Regions from separate parts of the Mesorhizobium sp. B2-6-4 genome, predicted to be linked through region 2. Evidence: predicted binding sites of a transcription regulator. Region 2 holds the regulator's gene; the other holds the start of a gene.
What was found. The regulator HrcA, encoded in region 2, represses chaperone genes, less so after heat shock. The targets are predictions, from matches to a motif close to GTTAGCACTCNCNNNNNGNGAGTGCTAAC.

Region 1: FJ426_RS21545 (co-chaperone GroES) is a predicted target of HrcA. The motif match lies at 2,658-2,686, and genes of this name have one in related genera.

What each region holds. Positions count from the first base shown of each region.
Region 1 is NZ_VFUE01000016.1:336-4,493, forward strand. It holds gene FJ426_RS21520 (Hsp20/alpha crystallin family protein) at 89-595, opposite strand; gene FJ426_RS21525 (Hsp20 family protein) at 674-1,156, opposite strand; gene FJ426_RS21530 (DUF982 domain-containing protein) at 1,423-1,740, shown strand; gene FJ426_RS21535 (usg protein) at 1,864-2,142, opposite strand; gene FJ426_RS21540 (hypothetical protein) at 2,166-2,507, opposite strand; gene FJ426_RS21545 (co-chaperone GroES) at 2,844-3,158, shown strand; gene groL (chaperonin GroEL) at 3,216-4,158, shown strand, end outside.
Region 2 is NZ_VFUE01000002.1:153,143-171,102, reverse strand. It holds gene FJ426_RS03260 (YciI family protein) at 93-461, shown strand; gene FJ426_RS03255 (RNA polymerase sigma factor) at 469-1,713, shown strand; gene FJ426_RS03250 (glutathione S-transferase family protein) at 1,748-2,374, opposite strand; gene cysK (cysteine synthase A) at 2,576-3,556, opposite strand; gene FJ426_RS03240 (LysE family translocator) at 3,749-4,366, opposite strand; gene FJ426_RS03235 (sorbosone dehydrogenase family protein) at 4,496-5,866, opposite strand; gene FJ426_RS03230 (hypothetical protein) at 5,992-6,186, opposite strand; gene hrcA (heat-inducible transcriptional repressor HrcA) at 6,224-7,336, opposite strand; gene rph (ribonuclease PH) at 7,568-8,284, shown strand; gene FJ426_RS03210 (VOC family protein) at 8,468-8,878, shown strand; gene rdgB (RdgB/HAM1 family non-canonical purine NTP pyrophosphatase) at 8,878-9,540, shown strand; gene hemW (radical SAM family heme chaperone HemW) at 9,537-10,715, shown strand; gene FJ426_RS03195 (EamA family transporter) at 10,813-11,247, shown strand; gene rsmI (16S rRNA (cytidine(1402)-2'-O)-methyltransferase) at 11,663-12,574, shown strand; gene FJ426_RS03185 (YraN family protein) at 12,567-12,944, shown strand; gene FJ426_RS03180 (alpha/beta hydrolase) at 12,963-13,919, opposite strand; gene FJ426_RS03175 (isochorismatase family protein) at 13,954-14,634, opposite strand; gene FJ426_RS03170 (Xaa-Pro peptidase family protein) at 14,750-16,054, opposite strand; gene FJ426_RS03165 (GlxA family transcriptional regulator) at 16,367-17,332, opposite strand; gene FJ426_RS03160 (PLP-dependent aspartate aminotransferase family protein) at 17,616-17,960, opposite strand, start outside.

The DNA of each region.
Region 1 (4,158 bases), on a different contig from region 2:
CGGCAAAGCAATGGCGTCCGCAGTGTAAGCCGTCAACATCTCGACCTGAACCGGCGGGTGGGTTTGTCCAACCGCCGGCATAGGTGGTTCAACTCTTGATTTCGATCCGCTTTGCCTGCGCTTGCGCTTTCGCGGTCTTCGGCAATGTAACCGTCAGGACGCCGTTCCTGAAGCGCGCTTCGACATTGTCTTGCTCTACCTCGACGCCGAGCGGAATGCGGCGCTCGAAACGGCCGTAATAGCGCTCGGAGAACTGGCGCTCCTTGTCCTCGCTCTCGGACCGCTTTTCGCCCTTCAGGGTCAGCACGTCGTCATCGAGCAGGACCTCGATGTCCTTTTCCTCCATGCCGGGCACTTCGGCCGTGACACGGACCTCCTTTCCAGTGTCGGAGATCTCGACGCTCGGCCAGCGTCCGCCGTTCGCGGCAACGGAAGGCAAGGATGGCAGACCGGAGCCGAAACCGCGGAAAACATCGTCGAAAAGACGGTTCACCTCGCGGTGCAACGACATGAACGGATCACGTTCGCCATCGCGCAGAAGGCTGGGCACCTGGCCTCGTTCCCGGCCAAAAGGAATGAGATCACGTACGCTCATTGTCTTTCTCCTCTTTGCTTGCGTCTCCACCACCGGGCGACCGGCGTCCGGTTGGTGGAAGCCCTGACCCGAATTGCCTCACGCGGCCTGTTTTTCCACTTGCACGGGCTTTGCCGCGGATTTTTCCTTGGCTTTGGCCATGCTGGTGCCGATCTCGATCTTGCGCGGTTTCATCTCTTCGGGAATCTCACGCTGAAGATCGACGGTCAGGAGACCGTTGACGAGGCCGGCGCCGGTCACCTTCACATGGTCGGCAAGTTCGAAGCGTCGCTCAAACGGCCGTCCGGCGATGCCGCGATGCAGGTATTCGCCATTGTCCTCTCCGGCACGCTCGCCGGCGATGACGAGCATGTTGGGTTCATGCACGATGCTCAATTCGTCTTGACCGAAGCCGGCTACCGCCATGGTGATGCGGTAGGCGTCGTCACCGGTCCTGGAGATGTCGTAGGGCGGCCAGTTGTCGACGTTCGCCGTGCGGCTGGCATTCTCCAGCAGGTCGAAAATGCGGTCGAAGCCTATGCTCGACCGATAGAGCGGTGAAAAGTCGAAAGCGGTTCTCATAGCCACATCCTCCTTCGCTGAGCAACATGGGTACGAGGAGTGCCAAGGATCGGCACTCCTTGACCTGCCGGCCCTTCCGGCGCCGGCGGAATCGATCTGGGAACTGACGGGCGTGGCGTCAAGAGGCCTGATCGAACGTCTCGTCGAAATTCCGGCGGCTCTTGACGCGGCCTGAACGGCTGACCATCTCGATCACGGATGGACGGTCGCCGGTGACGCCATCCGATTGCTTACTCGCAAAAAGACGTCAAAAAACGGAGGAAGTGATGAACGATATTCGGTTTCCTCAGCCGATTACCCTCGAATTATCGGATGCCCCACGCAAGGTCGCCAGCAGCTTCGAGGCTCTGGAATGCCTGGATCAACAATGGCCGAAATGGGCGCGCGGACCAAGCTGGCGCGCCGCCGGTCGCGCATGCCGTGATGCGCTGGATGGCTGGCGCAGCGGGCGTGCTGCCTACAAGGCTTTCTTGAAGGCGGCCAAGCGAGCCGGCCTGACGAGGGGCCGCTCCCCTTCGCCCCAGCAATTCCGTTCCGCGGCGATGTCAACGACGGCCCAGCCGATGGCTGTCAGAGCAGGATGACACGAATCCCATCACTCATCCTGCTCGGAAGCTCTGACTTTAGGTATGCTCAATCGAGCCTTTGAGCGCGCCGCGTTGCAGGCGACGCGCTTCAGGTTTTTTGATCCGCTCAATGTGATCCGCTCAATGGATGGCAACGATGCCGTCAACGGCGCGCCATTCCGACGGTGTGATTAGACGATGGTGTGCGACGCGCACGGAATGCAGCGCGCCGTCCAGTTCGCTTTCCCAATAGCCAAGGAAGCCCTTCAGCTCCGGAAAATCGGGAGCGAGGTCGTATTCCTGCCAGACATAGAGCTGCAGCAGGTTGGGGTAGTCAGGCATATAATAGTGAATCTCGGCCGTGGTCAGGCCGTAGCCATCCATCTGCAGGCGGAATTCTCTGCTGACCGCAGTCACCATATGTTTCTCCTTTCGCTGACGACCTATGCATTCATCCTGGCGAAGTCGTGCCGGAATTCGTCCGGCGTGGACCGCGGCGCCGGCACGTCGATGTCGAGCTTGCATAGGGCCTCCATGATGTGGTCGAAGCAAACCGGCCGCTCGACTCCCGGCGGCAGGCGCAGTTCCGGCATCGACTCCACCGCGCAGGCATCCGAGGCCCAAGACGACAGGATCGCCCGCTTTTCCCAGAGGTCGAGCGCGTCGTCTTCCAATACCTCGTCAGGATGTTTGAAGTGCCTCGCCGGCGAAAGCAGCCGGTCAAGCGAGGTGTCGGGCGTGTCAGTCAGGGAAGGCATGATCGGCGAAAATTTATGTCGGTCCATCGCTGTCCTCCGTCTGCAAAAACTCCTCGATAGCGTCCAGTTTCCGGCTGTGCTTCGGCAGCGCCGGCCAGGATAATCTTGTTAGCTCTTCACCAAAATTCAAGCGGTGAAATCGTCGACCTGGCGAGAATCCCCGCATGATAACAACGCGTTGGCACTCTCATGCGACGAGCGCCAAAATTTTTGCGCCAACCTCTTGAAACCGGAAAATTCCAAAACTAGCTCGATATGCGCGCGCGATGCCTGAACAAGGGTCGCGGCACCTCGTGCCGGGCCGATATTGCCGGTCCGGCGCGGAGGAACCTCAAAAACTGTTTGTCCTTGAAGGAGAACGACATGACGTTCCGCCCATTGCACGACCGTATCCTGGTCCGCCGCATCGAAGCCGAGGAGAAAACGGCTGGCGGCATTATCATTCCCGACACAGCCAAGGAAAAGCCGCAGGAAGGCGAGGTGATCGCCGCTGGCCCGGGTGCCCGCAACGAAGCCGGGCAGCTACAGCCGCTCGACGTCAAGGTGGGTGACCGCATTCTGTTCGGCAAATGGTCCGGCACCGAGATCAAGCTCGGCGGCCAAGACCTGATCATCATGAAGGAAAGCGATGTGATGGGCGTGATCGAGCAGACCGCGACCGTGAAGAAGGCCGCCTGACGGCTTCTTGCCAAGTTACCAGTCAACGAAAGCTGCCTAAATTGAAGGAGTGATCCAATGGCTGCCAAGGAAGTGAAATTCCATACCGAAGCCCGCGAGAAGATGCTGCGCGGCGTCGACATTCTGGCCAATGCGGTGAAGGTGACGCTCGGTCCCAAAGGCCGCAACGTCGTTATCGACAAATCCTTCGGCGCGCCGCGCATCACCAAGGATGGTGTGACGGTGGCCAAGGAGATCGAACTGGAAGACAAGTTCGAAAACATGGGCGCGCAGATGGTGCGCGAAGTCGCTTCGAAGACCAACGACATCGCCGGCGACGGCACCACGACCGCGACCGTTCTTGCCCAAGCCATCGTCAAGGAAGGCGCCAAGGCCGTCGCCTCGGGCATGAATCCGATGGATTTGAAACGCGGCATCGACAAGGCCGTGGAGGCGGTCGTTGCCGAACTGAAGGCCAACGCTCGCAAGGTGACGAAAAACGACGAGATCGCCCAGGTCGGCACCATTTCGGCCAACGGCGATCCCGAGATCGGCCGGTTCCTCGCCGAGGCGATGGAGAAGGTCGGCAATGAAGGTGTCATCACGGTGGAGGAGGCCAAGACCGCCGAGACCGAACTGGAGGTGGTCGAAGGCATGCAGTTCGACCGCGGCTATCTCAGCCCGTACTTCATCACCAACCAGGACAAGATGCGCGTCGAACTTGAAGAGCCCTATGTGCTGATCCACGAGAAGAAACTGTCCAACCTGCAAGCCATGCTCCCCGTCCTCGAGGCGGTCGTGCAGTCGGGCAAGCCGCTGCTGATCATCGCCGAGGACGTGGAAGGGGAGGCGCTCGCCACGCTGGTCGTGAACAAATTGCGCGGCGGCCTGAAGGTTGCGGCCGTCAAGGCGCCCGGCTTCGGTGATCGCCGCAAGGCGATGCTGGAGGATATCGCCATCCTCACCGGCGGCACGGCGATCAGCGAGGATCTCGGCATCAAGCTCGAAAACGTCACGCTGC
Region 2 (17,960 bases):
ATTTTTTCCGGCACCTGTCGAAATCGGCCCTTGCCGCGCGACATATGTCCGGCTCGCAAGGACGCGGCCTATGAAACCACGGGAGAAGACCCATGCGATACATGCTTTTGATCAACAACGACGAAGCCGCACTGGCGAACACGCCGATCGAAAAGGCCCAACAGATGAGCGCGGCCTATGGCGCCTATACCGAAGCGTTGAAGAAATCCGGCGCGTGGCTGGCCGGAGAAAGGCTGCGCCCGACTCAGGCAACCACCTCGGTGCGGATCACCGACGGCAAGACCAACGTGATCGACGGCCCCTATGCCGACACCAAGGAGCAGCTTGCCGGCTTCTACATGATCGAAGCGGCCGACATCGATACCGCCATCGAATGGGCGGCGCGCTGCCCGGCGGCCAGCACAGGCACGGTCGAGTTGCGGCCGATTTGGGAAATGGCCGAATACATGCCCAAGAAATGACGATGTGATGGACAGCAGCTCGCAGATTGCCCGGGCAGCCGCCGAGGCCGCCGCCCGGCAAAGCTACGGCAAGCTGGTCGCCTGGCTCGCGGCGCCCACGCGCGACGTGGCCGCCGCCGAGGACGCGCTGGCCGACGCCTTTGCCGCGGCGCTCGAACGCTGGCCACGAACCGGCGTGCCCGAAAAGCCGGAGGCCTGGCTGCTTGCCGTGGCAAGGCGGCGGCGTGTCGACGCGGTGCGGCGGCGGCTCACCAGCGAAGCCGGCCGCGACCATCTCAAGCTGATTGCCGAGGAGGCGGAGGCGTGCATGACCGACCAGGACCTGCCCGACGAACGGCTGCGGCTGATGTTCGCCTGCGCGCATCCGGCGATCGAACCTGGCGTGCGCGCGCCGCTGATCCTGCAGGCCGTGCTTGGTTTCGACGCCGCGACGATCGCCTCCGCCTTCCTGGTTCCGCCGGCGACAATGGGCCAGCGCCTGGTGCGGGCCAAGGCCCGCATCCGTGAAGCCGGCATTCCGTTCCGCGTACCGGAGCGGGCCGAACTCGGCGAGCGCCTGGATACCGTGCTGGAGGCCATATACGCGACCTTCGCCGAGGGCTGGTCCGACCCGGCGGGCACAGAGACGCGGCGCCGGAACCTGGCCACCGAAGGGATCTGGCTCGGCAGGCTGGTGGCCTCGCTGCTGCCGGACGAACCGGAGGCGCTGGGCCTGCTTGCGCTGATGCTGTTCGCCGAGGCGCGCCGTACCGCGCGCCGCGATGGGTCCGGAGATTATGTGCCGCTCGCCGAGCAGGATCATGCGCTTTGGGATCATGCCTTGATCGACGAGGCGGAAACCCTGCTCGGCCGCGCCGCCTCCATGGGCGTGATCGGCCGCTACCAGCTCGAGGCGGCCGTGCAGTCCGTTCACGCGGCGCGGCGGCTGAGCGGCGAGACCGACTGGGTGGCGATCCGCGAATTCTACGACGCGTTGCTTTCGATCGCACGATCGCCCGTGGTGGCGATCAACCGCGCGGTGGCGATCGCCGAAGCCGAGGGCGCCGTGGCGGGGCTGGCGGCGCTGTACGTGCTTGGCGACGACAAGCGGCTCAATGATTACCAGCCCTATTGGGCAGCGCGCGCCGGCCTTCTGGCCAGGCTCGGCCAGGTGCCGCAGGCGGTCGAAGCCTATGACCGTGCGATCGGCCTTGAAAGCGATCCGGCGGTACGCCGCTTCCTGCAGGGAAAACGCGCGACGCTCAGGCATTGAAATGCCTGAGCGCGGTGCTTTGCCGATGAATTGTTCAGCCCGGCCACATTTCGTGCGATGCGTTGAGCGTCTTCATCAGCGGGTGCTCGCGAAGCCTGGCCCACAGGCGTTCGATGTCGGGCCAGGCAGTGCGTGCCTTGCCGCTGTCGGGATGCCAGGCCACCAGCATGGCCAAATAGATATCGGCCACCGACATCGCCTCGCCTGCCAGCCAGTCGCGGCCGCGCAAGGCGGCATCGACGACGGCAAAGCCGCGGTCCATCTCGGCCACGGCCGCCTGCTTGACGGCCTTGGCGCCGTCGGCGTCGGCCGTGTAGCGCGGCGCGTAGTAGAAACGCAGCACCGCCGGATAGAGGGCGGACGACATGAACGCCATCCAGCGCAGGAAGTCGGCGCGGGCCGGTTCATCGGCCGCCGGCGCCAGCCCGGCCCGCGGATGGCGTTCGGCGAGCAGGATGCAGATGGCCGCCGATTCGGTCAGCGAGCGGCCGTCCGGCAAGGTCAGCACCGGCACCTGGTTCAGCGGGCTGATGTGGAGGAAAGCGGGATCGGGCCGATCGGATTTCGGTACGTCGATCTGCTCGAACGGCGCCTTGGCCAGCGCCAGGGCCGCCTCGACAACGAAGCCGCCGCTGCCGGGACGGGTGTAGAGCTTGTACATGAGGTCCTCCGCCGGCCCTGCGGGGGCCGGGGGCGATATGAACCGGAAGCAGGGCGCTGCTCAAGCCCGTGGCATCCGCCACGGCGGGTTTTTTCAGCGGGCCAGGCGAGGCGGAAATAGAATCTGTTGACCTTGGCGGGACAGCGCGCGCTTCTGCCCGGCAGGGCAGAGGGTCGTGGAGGATCGCGAGGCCATGCTGGCCTAAGCGCCCAGCCCTTCGAACAGGATCGTCGACAAATAGCGCTCGGCGAAGGACGGGATGATCACCACCAGGTTCTTGCCCTTGTTCTCCGGCCGCGAGCCGACGACGATCGCCGCCTGCAAAGCGGCGCCCGAGGAGATGCCGACCGGCACGCCTTCCAGCCGGGCGACGAGGCGGGCATTGGCGACCGAATCCTCGTTCGAGACCGTGACGATTTCGTCATAGATGGTGGTGTCGAGGATTTTTGGCGCGAAGCCGGCGCCGATGCCCTGGATCTTGTGCGGACCGGGCTGGCCGCCCGACAGCACCGGCGAGGTTTCCGGTTCGACCGCGACGACATGCAGCGAAGGCTTGCGCTTCTTCAGCACCTGGCCGACGCCGGTGATGGTGCCGCCGGTGCCGATGCCGGAGACGATGATGTCGACCTCGCCATGGGTGTCGTTCCAGATCTCCTCGGCAGTCGTCGTGCGATGGATCTCAGGATTGGCCGGGTTCTCGAACTGCTGCGGGATGATGGCGTTGGGGATGGTGGCCGCCAGTTCGTCGGCCTTGGCGATGGCGCCCTTCATGCCTTTCGGCCCTTCGGTCAGCACCAGTTCGGCGCCGAGCAGCGCCAGCATCTTGCGGCGCTCGACCGACATGGTCTCGGGCATGGTGAGGATCAGCTTGTAGCCCTTGGCGGCGGCGGCGAAGGCAAGCGCTATGCCGGTATTGCCCGAAGTCGGCTCGATCAGCGTCGTCTTGCCGGGAGCGATCTTGCCCGATGCCTCGAGCGCCTCGATCATCGCCACGCCGATACGGTCCTTGACCGAGGCGATCGGGTTGAAGAATTCGAGCTTGGCAAGGAGATGGGCAACGATGCCCTTCTCCTTGGCGAATTTGTCGAGCCGCACCAGTGGCGTGTCGCCGATCGTATCGGTGATGGAATTGTAGATGCGGCCACGGCCGGGAACACGGGCGGAGGCGGCGAACTTGTTCATTGGTTTGGCTCCCAGAATGTCAGGCGGATGGAACTGATCTCAGACGGATGGCCGCCAAGATAGGCCTTCCACGGACGCAAGATAGACCGTCGCCCGAAAATATCCGAGTGGGGCCCGTGTCTAAAACGCCTCGGCCTCGGAAAAGCGTTCCCGCAAAAGCCGGTCCGGCGGAATGCCTTGGCAAAAATGGCCCTATTGGCGGGCGGCGATCGCCGCCGCCGCGCCGACCATGAAACCGGCCGCGGTGCGGTTCAGCGCCTTCAGGGCGCGCGGCGAGCGCAGGAACCAGCGCGCCTTGGCCGCCAGCGCCAGATAAGGCACCAGCACCACGAACAGGACGAGGACGGTGAGTGCGGCGAGGATGCCGTAGTCGGCCAGCGTGATGGTCTTGAGGTCGACGATGGTCGGCGTGATGGCGAGATAGAAGATCATCGTCTTCGGATTGCCGAGCGTCACCGTCAGGCCGGCGAGGAAGCTCGACGCCAGCCCGCCCTTGCCTTTCCTGGCCTCGACCGTCTCGGGCGTGATGCCGGCGGTCCAGAAGCGCCAGCCGAGGAAGGCGAGATAGGCGACGCCGGCCCATTTGACGGCGAGGAACACCAGGCCGAAGGTCTGCGCGACAAAGGCAAGCCCAAGCACCACGGCGGTGAGATAAAGGAGGTCGCCGAGCATCAGGCCGAAGGACATGGCCAGCGACGAGCGGAAGCCGGAACCGAGCGCGCGCGCCACAAGCGCGGTGATGCCGGGGCCGGGAATGGCCGCGGCCAAGCCGAGGGCGGCGCTGTAGGCGAGGAAGCCGGTGAGGGTCATGGATCGAGCCTTGCGTCCGCGAAACTGCTGGGACGGCGCCTTGTCGCACAGAGTTTCGCGGGCGGGAATTGCCTGGAGCCGGATTTGGTTGCACCAGGCATGCCCCGTGCCCGGGACCTCCCAAGCGGATCAGGACCGCCCGTCGCCGTAGGTCACGCGCCAGATGGTGCCGTTGCCGTCCTCGGTGACGATCAGCGCGCCGTCGCTCGCCACCGCCACGCCGACAGGCCGGCCCCAGACCTCGCCGCCGGAGGTGAGGAAGCCGGTCATGAAGTCCTCATATTCGCCGGTCGGCTTGCCGTCCTTGAACTTGAGCCGCACCACCTTGTAGCCGGTCCTGTTGCCGCGGTTCCACGAACCGTGCAGGGCGACGAAGGCGTCGCCCCTGTATTCGGCCGGAAAACCGGATCCCGCGCGGACATTCCTGCCGTCGTAGAAGGCGATGTTGAGCGGCGCCGAATGCGCCTGCATCAGAATGTCGGGGACGGTGACCTTGCCGGCAAGGTCGGGACGCGCGCCCTTGTGGCGCGGATCCTCATTGTCGCCGATATAGTACCAGGGCCAGCCGTAGAAGGCGCCTTCCTTCACTTCGGTCGCATATTCGAACGGCACGTTGTCGCCGAGCGCGTCGCGCTCGTTGACCACGCACCACAGCGCGCCCGCCGCCGGCTGGATGGCCATGCCCGAACAGTTGCGCAGGCCGGTGGCGACGATGCGCCCATTCCTACCGTCCGGGTCGAAAGCCCTGACGTCGGCGCGGCCTTCCTCCGCGCCCCAGGTGGCGCCGAGCGGCTTCGACCTGGCCCAGGCGTCGAGCCCGCCCCGCGGTTTCCTTGCCATGTCCTGGGCGGCGTTCGAGCCGGAGCCGACCGAGAGATACAGCGTCTTGCCGTCCGGCGAGAAGGCGATGTCGCGGGTCCAGTGATGAGTGGCCGGAATATCGCGGACGACGGTTTCCGGCTCGCCGGAGGCCTCCAGGTCGCCATCGCGGTAGGGAAAGCGCACGATGCTGTCGCTGTTGGCGACATAGACCCATTGCGGGTTGTCCCCTGGCGGGTAGAAGGCGATGCCGTAGGGCTGGTTGAGATTGCTGGCGAAGACGCCGTCCCTGACAGGTTTCGCGCTGCCCTCGCCCAGACGGTAGACGCGGATCTGGTTGGCCTCGCTGTCGGCGACGAACAGGTCGCCGTTGGGCGCGACGCGCACGACGCGCGGATTGTCGACGCCCGAAGCGATCAGTTCCGCCGAAAAGCCGGCCGGCAGCCGCGGCTCGGCGCCTTGCGGCCTTTGCACCGGACCGGCGCTGTTCGAGGCGGATCTGGTGACATAGGGCCGGGGCCGGTCTTGCGGCCTGATCAGCCGGCGCACGCCCGGCTCATCGGCCCGCCAGTCACCGAATGCGGCCGCGCCCTTGAGCACCGGCTCTTCCTGCTGGGCCAATGCCGTCGCGGCGAAGAGCAAGGCTGCGGGGATCGCCACGGCGCCGGCAAGTCTGATCATCCCAGTCTCCAGCTTCTCGCTTCTTCCTGCATGTCGTTGTCCCAAAACCGAGGATCACATGCATCAAGGGAACGGGCGGGCTCGGCAGTCGTTCCGGACGACACGGGGAGTTGAAGGAATTCGGGTCAGCTATCCGCGTCGAGATCGGCGTCGAGGTTCTTTTCCAGTTCGACGAGGTCGGCCGGCAGCGGCATGCCCATGGCGCGGATTTCGCGCAGCTTCTCGCGCAATTGCTCCTGCACTTCGCGCACATCCTCAGGCTGGTTGACCATCTCCTCCAGCAGCAGGCTGATCTGGGCCTTGAACGATTCCAGCGCCATCTTTTCTCTCCTCGGCCGGCTGGATCGATCCCAGCTCTCAGCGCAGCATGCGCGATATCAGCTGCGCCGTATAGTCGACCATCGGGACAATGCGGGCGTAGTTGAGCCGGGTCGGGCCGATGACTCCGAGCGCGCCGACGACGCGAGCGTCCTTGTCGCGGTAAGGCGCCACGACCAGCGACGAGCCGGAGAGCGAGAAAAGCTTGTTTTCCGAGCCGATGAAGATGCGCACGCCCGGTCCCGCCTCGGCGAGGTCGAGCAGCTGGATCAGCCCGTCCTGCGTCTCCATGTCCTCGAACAGGTGGCGCAGGAGTTCGATGTCGGCCTGGGCGGTGACGTTTTCGAGCAGATTGGCGCGGCCGCGCACGATCAGGCGCGCCGGCAGGCCGCTTTCCGCGCCGGCCCACACCGCCAGCCCTTTCTCCACCAGGTCCTGCGACAGCGTGTCGAGCGCTGCCCTTGTCTCTTCCTTGATACGCTCGACCTCCGCCCGCGCCTCGGCCAGCGTACGGCCGCGAATATGGGCGTTGAGAAAATTCGAGGCCTCGTGCAATTGCGAGACGGTGATGCCGGCCGGCAGATCGATGACCCGGTTCTCGACGTCGCCGTTCTGCGACACCATCACGGTCAGCGCCTTGGTGGGCTCGAGCTGGATGAACTCGATGTGCTTGAGCGCCACCTCGTTCTTGGCGGCCAGCACCAGGCCGGCGCCGCGCGACATGCCCGACAGCATCTGGCTGGCCTCGGTCAGCATGTGTTCCAGCGTGGCGCCCGAGCCGGAGGCGCGCACCTGCGCCTCGATGCTGCGCCGCTCCTCGTCGGAGAGGTCGCCCAATTCCATGAAGGCGTCGACGAAGAAGCGCAGGCCGGCCTGCGTCGGCAGGCGACCGGCCGAGATGTGCGGCGCGTAGATCAGGCCGAGATGTTCGAGATCGCTCATCACGTTGCGGATGGTGGCGGGCGACAGCGAGGACGGCAGGATGCGCGACAGGCTGCGCGATCCCACGGGCTCGCCGTCCCTCAGATAGGAATCGACGATACGCCGGAAGATGTCGCGCGAACGCATGTCGAGCGCCTGAAGTGCGGGCGCCTGAAGTGCCGGCGCGTGAAGAGCGAGCGACTGCGAAGCGGGATCGACTGCCTTGGTCATTGCGGCCATAACCTCCGGTTCAAGGATATAGACTTCGCGGCGCTGCGCGCAACCCGGTGTCGCGTTGCGCGATCAGCCGGTGTCGCACTTGCGATCACCCCGGTGTCGTGTTGCGCGATCGCCCCGGTGTCGCCGCGTTTGCGGCCGCCGGTCCATTTTCCTTTACGCCGTGCCCCGCATGCGTCTAAAAGCCGGCCAAGATTCAAAAAAGCTGACAAGAAAGCAGGCCGAATGCGCCCCTCCAAACGCCAGTTCGACGAAATGCGCGCCATCTCCTTCGAGCGCGGCGTCTCCAAACATGCCGAAGGCTCGTGCCTGGTGAAGTTCGGCGACACGCATGTCTTGTGCACGGCAAGCCTGGAGGAAAAAGTGCCGGGCTGGATGCGCAATTCCGGGAAAGGCTGGGTGACGGCCGAATACGGCATGCTGCCGCGCTCGACAGGCGAGCGCATGCGCCGCGAGGCCTCCGCCGGCAAGCAGGGCGGGCGCACGCTGGAGATCCAGAGGCTGATCGGCCGCTCGCTGCGCGCCGTGGTCGACCTGCAGGCGCTGGGCGAGCAGCAGATCACCGTCGACTGCGACGTCATCCAGGCCGATGGCGGCACCCGCACCGCCTCGATCACCGGCGGCTGGGTGGCGCTCTACGATTGCCTGCGCTGGATGGAGGCCCGGCAGATGGTGAGCGTCGCCAAGGTGCTGAAGGACCATGTCGCGGCGATTTCCTGCGGCATCCATGACGGCCAGCCGGTCATCGACCTCGACTATATCGAGGATTCCTCCGCCGGCACCGACGCCAATTTCGTGATGACCGGCAAGGGCGGCATCGTCGAGATCCAGGGCACGGCCGAGGGCGAGCCCTTTTCGGAAGGGCAGTTCGCCGAGCTGATGGGCCTGGCCAAGAAAGGCATCCAGAGGCTGGTGAGTTTGCAGCAGATGGCGGTGGCGTAGTTTATTCATGCGGAGCTTGGGCACCCCCCTCTGCCCTGCCGGGCATCTCCCCCGCAAAGGGGGAGATCGGCTGTTGTCTAGAACTTCGCCAATAATCAGCATAGAACATCATGAGCCGGCGCTCACGCCGCCCATCTCCCCCCTTGCGGGGGAGATGGCCGGCAGGCCAGAGGGGGGTGCCTCGTGATCCCCTCTGCCATTCTTGAATCCGCTCTTTATGTCAAAGACCTCGCCGAAGCCGAAGCCTTCTACACCGACATCCTCGGCCTCACTCCTCTCGGCAAGATCGAGGGCCGCCATCTCTTCTTCCGTTGCGGAGCCGGCGTGCTGCTGATCTTCAACGCCGAGGCGACCAAGGTCCCGCCCGCGCCCGACGCGAGGCTGAAAGTGCCGCCGCACGGCACATCAGGCGAAGGCCATCTCTGCTTTGCGGCGACCGCCGATGAAATCAGCCGCTGGAAATCCCATCTGAAGGCGAAGAACATCGCCATCGAAAGCGAATTCGAATGGCCGCAAGGCGGCCGCTCGCTTTATATCCGCGATCCTTCCGGCAATTCGATCGAATTCGCCGAGCCGAGAATCTGGGGACTTTGATGCATTCTCTCGATGGAAAAAAGATCGTCGTCGCCAGCCACAATGAAGGCAAGCTGCGCGAATTCGCCGATCTGATGGCGCCATTCGGATTCGAGGCGAAATCGGCGAAGGACTATGGCTTGCCCGAACCCGAAGAGACCGGCACCACCTTCCAGGAGAATGCCTATATCAAGGCCTTCGCCGCGGCCAAGGCGACGGGCCTGCCGGCGCTGTCGGACGATTCGGGCCTGTGCGTCGACGCGCTTGACGGCGCGCCCGGCGTCTACACCGCCAACTGGGCCGAAACGCCTGATGGCAGCAGGGATTTCGGCATCGCCATGCAGCGCACCGAAGTGGCGCTGCAGGAAGTCGGCGCCGCCTCGGCCGAGCAGCGCAAGGGTCGCTTCGTCGCCGTCATCTGCCTCGCCTTTCCCGATGGCGAGGCCGAATATTACCGCGGCGAGGCCGAAGGCACGCTGGTCTGGCCGCCGCGCGGCGAGCTCGGATTCGGCTACGACCCGGTGTTCCTGCCCGACGGCTTCAAAAAGACCTTCGGCGAGATGAGTGCCGAGGAAAAACACGGCTGGAAACCCGGCCAGGCCACGGCGCTGTCGCACCGCGCCCGCGCCTTCCAGAAATTCGCCCAAGCCCGATTGGGTCTGGCCAGGTCAGGTTCGGCATGATCAGGCCCGGCGCCACCATGCCGCTCGACCGCAGCCCCGGTTTCGGCGTCTATGTGCATTGGCCGTTCTGCGCGGCCAAATGCCCCTATTGCGACTTCAACAGCCATGTCCGCCACCAGCCGGTCGACCAGGAGCGCTTTGCCGCCGCCTTCGAGGCGGAACTGGCGACGATGCGCCAGCGCACCGGCCCACGCGAGGTGACCAGCATCTTTCTCGGCGGCGGCACGCCGTCGTTGATGAAGCCGGAAACGGTGGCCAGGGTCCTGGACGCCGTGGCGAAGAACTGGACGGTGCCCGACGGCATCGAGGTGACGCTGGAGGCCAATCCCTCCTCGGTCGAAGCCGAACGCTTTCGCGGCTATCGCGCGGCGGGCGTCAACCGGGTCTCGCTCGGCGTGCAGGCGCTGAACGACAAGGATCTGCGCTTCCTTGGCCGGCTGCACAATGTGGACGAGGCGCTGCACGCGATCGGGCTCGCGCGGGAGATATTCCCAAGGCTCTCCTTCGACCTGATCTACGCACGGCCAGGCCAGACGCCGGAGGCCTGGGCATCGGAGCTCGAACAGGCGATCGGCCACGCCGCCGACCATCTGTCGCTCTATCAGCTGACCATCGAGGAAGGCACGCCGTTCCACGCGCTGCACGCGGCGAAGAAATTCATCATCCCCGACAACGACCACGCCGCCGACCTTTATGCGCTGACGCAAGAGGTGACATCAGCCCATAGTTTGCCGGCGTATGAGATCTCAAACCACGCCCGGCCGGGTGCCGAAAGCCGGCACAATCTGACCTACTGGCGCTATGGCGAATATGTCGGCGTCGGCCCCGGCGCGCATGGCCGCTTCGTCGAGAACGGCCACCGCGTCGTGACCATCGCGGAGAGGATGCCGGAAACCTGGGCCAATCTGGTCGAGGCCAAGGGCCATGGCGTCACCGGCGGCGAGACCCTGACGCGCTCCGAAGAGGCTGACGAGTTCCTGCTGATGGGACTGAGGCTGGCGGAAGGCATCGACCTGTCGCGTTACGAAGCGTTTTCCGGGCGCGGCCTGTCGAGCGCGCGGCTGTCGGTGCTGCAGGGCGAAGGGCTGGTGGCGCCGATCGGCAACGCCCGCCTGCGCGCCACGCCCGCCGGCATGATCGTGCTCGACGCCGTGGTGGCCGATCTGGCGCGGTAGGCGGGGATGCTGCTCCCAATCTCGAAGCCAAGATTACGCTTCTGAGGCAGCTGTTTCGCGGTATCTGAGTTGAGACCCGACCGGTGAGGCTATCCGAATGAACCTGACGCTTTCCTGGCAATTCTGGGCGCTGTTGTCGGCGACTTTCGCGGCACTGACGGCGATCTTTGCCAAGGTCGGCATCGAGACCATCAATTCCGATTTCGCCACCCTCATCCGGACAGCCATCATCCTGGTCGTGCTTGCGGCGATCCTCGCCGCCAGCGGCCAATTCCAATCGTGGGCCTCGATCTCCGGGAAGACCTGGCTTTTCCTTAGCCTGTCGGGACTGGCGACCGGAGCCTCGTGGCTCTGCTATTTCCGCGCGCTGAAAATCGGCAATGCGGTGCAGGTGGCGCCCATCGACAAGCTAAGCGTCGTGCTTGTGGCGGTGTTTGGCGCGGTCTTTCTCGGCGAGCGGCTCACCGGTGCGAACTGGCTTGGCGTCGCCCTTATCGCGGCGGGCGCGGTGCTGGTCGCTTATCGAGGGTAGTGCTGCGCCGTGGCGGGCGTTCTTGGTTTCGAGACGGGTGATGAAAATATCGAAGCGATTGGGCATCGTCCGGTCAGTGCTCCGTCGTGCTGTCGGGTTCGTTGTCGGGTAGCTTGATCTCTGGTGGCGGGCGGCTTCCCGTCTCCTTGCGCGGCAAAGCGCTTGCGGCCTGCATAGTAGGGCTCGAAAGCGTCCTGTATGATCAGTCTGTCCATCCTGTCCTCCCGGGGGAATCAGGGGCTAAATCTGCGAAAGACGGTTTCGTTCCCTACTGTGGCGAAGGAATGGCGCTCGCCTTGCATTACAGCGGCTTTTGCAACCCGGCGCGGGCCGTGCCAAACAGGGCGGATGATTTCGGAACGTCCTTCGCGGCTCCATCTGGACGCGGGCGCGCCGCTGACGGAGAAGGGCACCGGTGACTGGCGAGACGGGAAAGCGCAGCTATGTGATCGGGCAGACCGAGATCGCGGCCCGGCCGCTCGAACCCGCGCTCTATCTGGTGGCGACGCCGATCGGCAATCTCGCCGACATCACGCTGCGCGCGCTTGAGACGCTGGCCGCCGCCGACATGGTCGCCTGCGAGGACACGCGCGTGTCGCGCGTGCTGCTCGACCGCTACGGCATCCGCCGCCGCACCACGGCCTATCACGAGCACAATGCCGGCGAGGCCGGGCCGAAATTGATAGCGGCGCTCCAGTCGGGGCAGAGCGTGGCGCTGATCTCGGATGCCGGCACGCCGCTGGTTTCCGATCCCGGCTACCGGCTGGTCGGCGAGGCGCTCGACCAGGGTATTCGCGTCGTGCCCATCCCCGGTCCGTCCGCGCCGCTTGCCGCGCTCACCGCATCCGGCCTGCCTTCGGATGCCTTCCTGTTCGCCGGCTTCCTGCCGGTCAAGGCGGGGCAGCGGCTGGCGCGGCTGGACGCGCTTAAAGCGGTGCCGGCGACGCTGATCTTCTTCGAATCGCCGCGCCGGCTGGCCGAGTCTCTCGGCGCGATGGTCGAGGCGCTTGGCGGCGAGCGCAAGGCAGCGATCGGCAGGGAATTGACCAAGACCTTCGAGGAGATGCGCACCGGCACGCTGCGGGCGCTGGCCGACCACTATGCGGCGGCCGATACGCCGAAGGGCGAGATCGTGGTGTGCGTCGGTCCGGCCGAAGCCAGGGCGGACGAGCCGGCCGATATCGACCGGATGCTGTTGTCGCTCGCCGCCGAAATGCCGGCTTCGAAGGCGGCGGCGGAAGCGGCGAAGATGACCGGCGGCCAGAAGCAGGCGCTTTACCGGCGGCTGCTGGAACTCAGGGATGCCTCTGGAGAGGACCGTGGCTAGGCTCCCGAGCGCCAGCCGTCAAAAGGCCTACCGGCGCGGCCATCGCGGCGAATGGCTGGCGGCGGCGGCGCTGGTGCTGAAAGGCTACCGGATCCTGGCGCGCCGCCATCGCACCCGTTTCGGCGAGATCGACCTGATCGCGCGGCGCGGAGACCTGGTGCTGTTCGTCGAGGTCAAGGCGCGCCGCACGCTGATGGAAGCGATGGAGGCGATCGCCCATGAATCGGAGCGCCGCATCGAAGGCGCCGCCGACATCTGGCTGTCGCGCCAGCCGGATTACGGCAGGCTGTCGATGCGGTTCGACATGATCGCCGTGCTGCCATGGCGCTGGCCGGTGCATGTCCCGAACGCGTTTTACGGGCGCAATTGAGGGCTGCGTCGCTCGGGTTCAGTGTTCGACGGGCCATTCGCCCGCGCCAAGTGCCGCGATCGCCGCGATTATGCGCCGGAACGCCTCGGCGGCAGCCGGCACGGTGGTGCGGGCGCGCAGGAAACTGTGCACGAGGCGCTTCTCCTCGCGCCAGCTCGCTTTGCCGCCGGCGGCCAGGATGCGGTCGCGATAGGCCTCGCCGTCCGACGACAGCGGGTCGCATTCGGCGGTAACGACAATGGTGGGCGGCAGGCCGGAGAAGTCGGCGGCGCGCAGCGGCGAGAAGGTCGGATCGTCCGGCGCCTGTCTCTTGGCCGAGCGGACGTGGCAGTAGAAAGCGACGTCGCCGGTCGACAGAAGCGGCGCCTCGGCATGCTCGATGTAGGAGCGGGCAGTCTCGTCGCCGCCGAGGCCGGGATAGATCAGCACCTGGCCGGTCGGCCTCTTCGCGCGAGCGCGCGTCGCGTGACTGACCGCCGCCGCCAGATTGCCGCCGGCGCTCTCGCCGGACAGCAGCAGTGGCCCGTTCGCTCTAGCCGCCGCCCATTCGAAGGCGGCCAGAGCGTCGTCGAAGGCGGCGGGGTGGAGATGTTCGGGCGCCAGCCGATAGTCGACCGAGAGCACGGCAAAGCCGGTGCCGGCGCAGATCTCGGCGCAGATGTCGTCATGGCTGTCGAGCCCGCCCAGGATGAAGCCGCCGCCATGGTAATAAAGCACCGTGGCCCGCGCGGCCGTGCCTGCCATCCCATAGTGCCGCACCGCGATGTTCCGGCCGGGGGCGGCGATGAGGTCGTCGCTCGCCGTCACCCCCGGCGGATAGGGCTGGCGAAGCGCCCGGCACATCCTGTCATAGATCGCACGCTGCTTGGCGATCGGCAGGTCGATCGTCTCGGGCGGATACCAGGCGTTGATGCCGTCTATATAGGCCCACAGCGCAGGGTCGAGCCGCGTCGCGTATTTGCTGCGACCGGTCATTTCAGTGCTGCCCACGGTTTCGGAAGGCATTGCCTCAAAGCTCGCTGTAAAGCCTGGCCGCGTTTTCAAAGCTGAAGCGCAGCGGCACCGAGCCCTCGACCTGCCAGACGGCGACGCTCTCGCCAGCCAGCAGCAGGCAGGCGCCGTCGGTGTCGGTGACGGCGCCGCCATAGAGCCGGTTGGCGAGGTTGAGGATTGCGGTCTGGTGCATGGCGGCACTGCCGCTGCCGCAGGCGTCCTTGACCAGCAGCACGCGAAAGCCGCGCGCCACGGCGTCCTTCACGGTGGCATCGATGCAGGCCTCGGTCCACACGCCAGATATGACCAGCCATTCGACGCCGGAAGCCTTGAGCCGATCGGCGGCCGGTCCCGCGCGGAAGGCGCTGGCCTCGGCCTTGATCAGCAGCGCCTCGCCATCAGCAGGCGCCACCTCACGGCAGATCTCGGTCAGCGGATCGCTCTTGTCGGAGAAGGCCGACTTGCCGTCGGTTCCAACAGGGTGAAAGGGCCGCTCCTGCTTGTCGAGATCGACAATGTAGGCCCAGTGATAGAGCGGCACATTGTTCTGCCGCGCCGCCGCCTGCAGCCGCTGGACGTTGGCGAGAATCTTGTCAAAACCCTCGACCAGGTAGCGCGGGTCCTGCCGGTGCTCTTCCTGCAGGTCGATGAAGACAGCGGCCACGGTGCCGCGCTTGACGGAGATAGGGCTTTTCATGCGGATGCGCCTGGCCCCCAAGATACTTCCAAACGCTGGAGGGACAGAGGGGGGCGCCAAGGAATGAGGCGCTCGTTCTTCAGCTGCGATGCGTCGCCGAGGCGGGCAGTGGATGTCAAACCTGTTTCTCCAGAAACTCATCCTCATAGGGGAAGCGCGACAGGAGCTCGGTGCCGGTCTCGGTGATCAGGATTTCATCCTCCAGCTTGACGCCCTCGCGGCCGCCCTTCTCGCCAATATAGCTTTCCACGCTCACCACCATGCCTGGCACGATATGGCCGTCGCGGCCATAGGTCTCGTAGTCCATGGCGTGCGCGATGAAGGGCGTCTCGCCATGCATGCCGACGCCGTGCATGACCGAGGTGTAGCGCTGGTCGACGAAGCGGTCGGGGATCTTCCACGCCTTTTCGGCGATCTCGCGGAAAGCCATGCCCGGCTTCACGATCGAGATATTGTGCTGAACCTGGTCGTGCGCCATGCGGTAGAGCGATTTCTGATAGGGGGTCGGCTTGCCGGGCCCGCAGCGGAAGGTGCGCGAGAAATCCGAATAATAGCCATAGCAGCCGATCGTGTCGGTATCGAGCGCCAGCAACTCGCCTGGCCGGATTTTTCGCCCGCTGGCCTCGTTGAACCAGGGATTGGTGCGCTGGCCGGACGTCAACAGCCGCGTCTCGATGAACTCGCCGCCCTGGCGGATGACCTCGCCATACATGATGGCGAACAGCTCGTTCTCGGAAACGCCGGGCTTGATCGCCTCGCGCACCGCATAGACGGCGGCTTCCGCGCCGGCCATCGACACCTGCAGGCATTTGACTTCCTCCGGCGTCTTGACCGCGCGCACCGCCAGGATCTCGCCCTGGCAATCCCGGACCTCGCAGCCGCGCTTCTCCAGCGCCAGCGCCTGCAAGTGGCTGCAGCGGTCGAGCCCGAGTTTCATCGAGCCGCCGCCATGCTGCTTCAGGAGTTCGGCGATCTCGTCGGCGAAGGGACCGGCGGTCTCGTCGTCGCGGCCCGATACCGACGACCAGACGAGCTTGGAAGGACGCGCCTCGTCGATCGTGTCGAGCACCATCGAGACATGGTAGCTCTGCGGATATTCGAACAGCACGATCGGCCCTTCGGTCGGAATGAAGAAATAACGGGTCGAGTTGCGCAGAAAATAGCCGAACATGTTGCGCGAGCCGGTGGCGTAGCGCTGGTTGTAGGGGTCGAACAGCACCACGCCGCCATAGCCGGCCTCGCGCATCCAACCGCGCAGCTTGGCCAGCCGGCCTTTACGAAGGGCGTCGGCATCGATGAAGGACGGCTCGGTGTCGGACAGCCACATGCCGCCCGCCGGATCGGCCGCCGCGGGGTGGCGCATGCGGTCCTTGAAGTCGACGTCTTCAGTGCTGTCGGGGTCGAATACGACGATGCTCATGGGGGCTGACCTTGGGTGGTTTGCAAGATCAGACCATGGCGCAGGAGATAACGAGGGATTGTGCGGAAAACCGCGCTTGTTGTGCGAGATGCCGCTGGGGTAATAAGAGATGCAGGTGCCAAGCGCCCCCCTTCTGCCCTGCCGGGCATCTCCCCCTCAAGTGGGGAGATTGGCAGCTTTGACCTCGTCGCTTCTTCGGTGAAAATTGGCGAAAGCTGTTGTGACGTTCAATCTCCCCCCTTGAGGGACCCTCGTATGGGAGATGGCCGGCAGGACAGAGGGGGGCGACGTCTCTCAGCGCCAGCAAGACCTCTAATGCCGTCGCGCCAGCTTCGGAGGATGGCCGTGCTCCTCGCGAAAGGCGCGCGCGAAGCTCGACATCGAGGCAAAGCCGCAGGCGAGCGCCACGTCGCGCACGGCGAGCGTCGAGTGCGCCAGGAGATCGGCGGCGCGTTTCAGCCTGAGCCGCCGATAGTAGCCATTGGGCGAGATGGCGAGTTCGGAGCGGAAGGAGCGTTCGAGCTTATCGGAGGAGACGCCGAGCCTGGCCGTCAGCTCCGCCATGCCGAGCCGCTCCTCCACAGCGTCCTCCATGATGGCGATGGCCGACAGCACCAGCTCGTTCCGCACGCCGGTACGGAGGCGCAGCGGCATCAGCTTGCGGTCGACGCTGGAGCGCAGCTGGCTGTGCACGAACCATTCGGCGACGCCGGCCGCAAGCTCGGCGCCGTAGTCGCGGGTGATGATCTCCAGCATCATGTCGAGGCTGCCGACGCCGCCCGCCGAGGTGAAACGCTTGCGGTCGATGACATAGAGGTCGCGCCTCAGCTCGACATTGGGAAAGGCCTCGGTGAAGGCCGCCTGGCTGGTCCAGTGCAAGGTGCAGGCATGGCCGTCGAGCAGGCCGGCGCGGGCGAGGAAGAAGGCGGCGTCCGCCACCGCGCCGATATGGGCGCCACTGCGCAAGCTGCGGCGGATCCAGCTTGCCGCATCCTCGGCGACGAGATGATCGGCATCGCCGCCTGAGCAGACGACGATGCGGTCGACCTTCGGCGCATCCCCGGCATAGAAGCGCGGCTGGATGACGACGCCGTTCGAGGCCTCGACCGCGCCTTGGGTAGCGCCGACGATGATCCAGCGATAGCATTCCCGCTTCGCCAGCACATTGGTCGCGCGCAGCGGCTCGATGACCGAGCTGAACGCCATCATCGGAAAGCCGGGGAAGACCAGCACCGCGAAAGTGAGGGGAGCGTCTGGAGATGTGTCGCGCGTGGCCATAGGCTCTACATCTCGGGCAGATGGGATTTGGGGTCAACGGGGTTGTGGCTGGCTTTCTGCGAAGTTGGCGCTGCCCCTCATCCGCCTGCCGGCACCTTCTCTCCGTATAGTGACGGGGAGAAGGGAGATACCGCAACCCCGGCTCCCTCTTGCCGCCGTTGATAATTGGCGCAAATCGAGACACAGCGCCCCTCTCCCCGTCACTATACGGGAGGATGCCGGCAGGCAGGTAAGGGGCAGCGCTGGCTTGGAGACTGGCTCGTCTCAGCGGGAGCGCCGCCGCTCAGCCCCCCAGCGCCTGCTCCAGGTCCGCGATCAGATCGTCGCCATCCTCGATGCCCGCCGACAGCCGCACCAGCGAATCCGATATGCCGATCTCTTCGCGCTTCTCCGCCGGGATCGATCCATGCGTCATCAGCGCCGGATGCTCGATCAGGCTCTCCACGCCACCGAGGCTTTCGGCCAGCGTGAACAATTGCGTGCGTTCGAGGAAGCGTTTCGTGCCGGCGAGGTCGCGGTCGAGCACGGCTGATATCATGCCGCCGAACGCATGCATCTGCTGGACGGCAACGGCATGCTGCGGATGGCTGGCGAGGCCGGGATAGATGACCCGGCGCACATCCTTGCG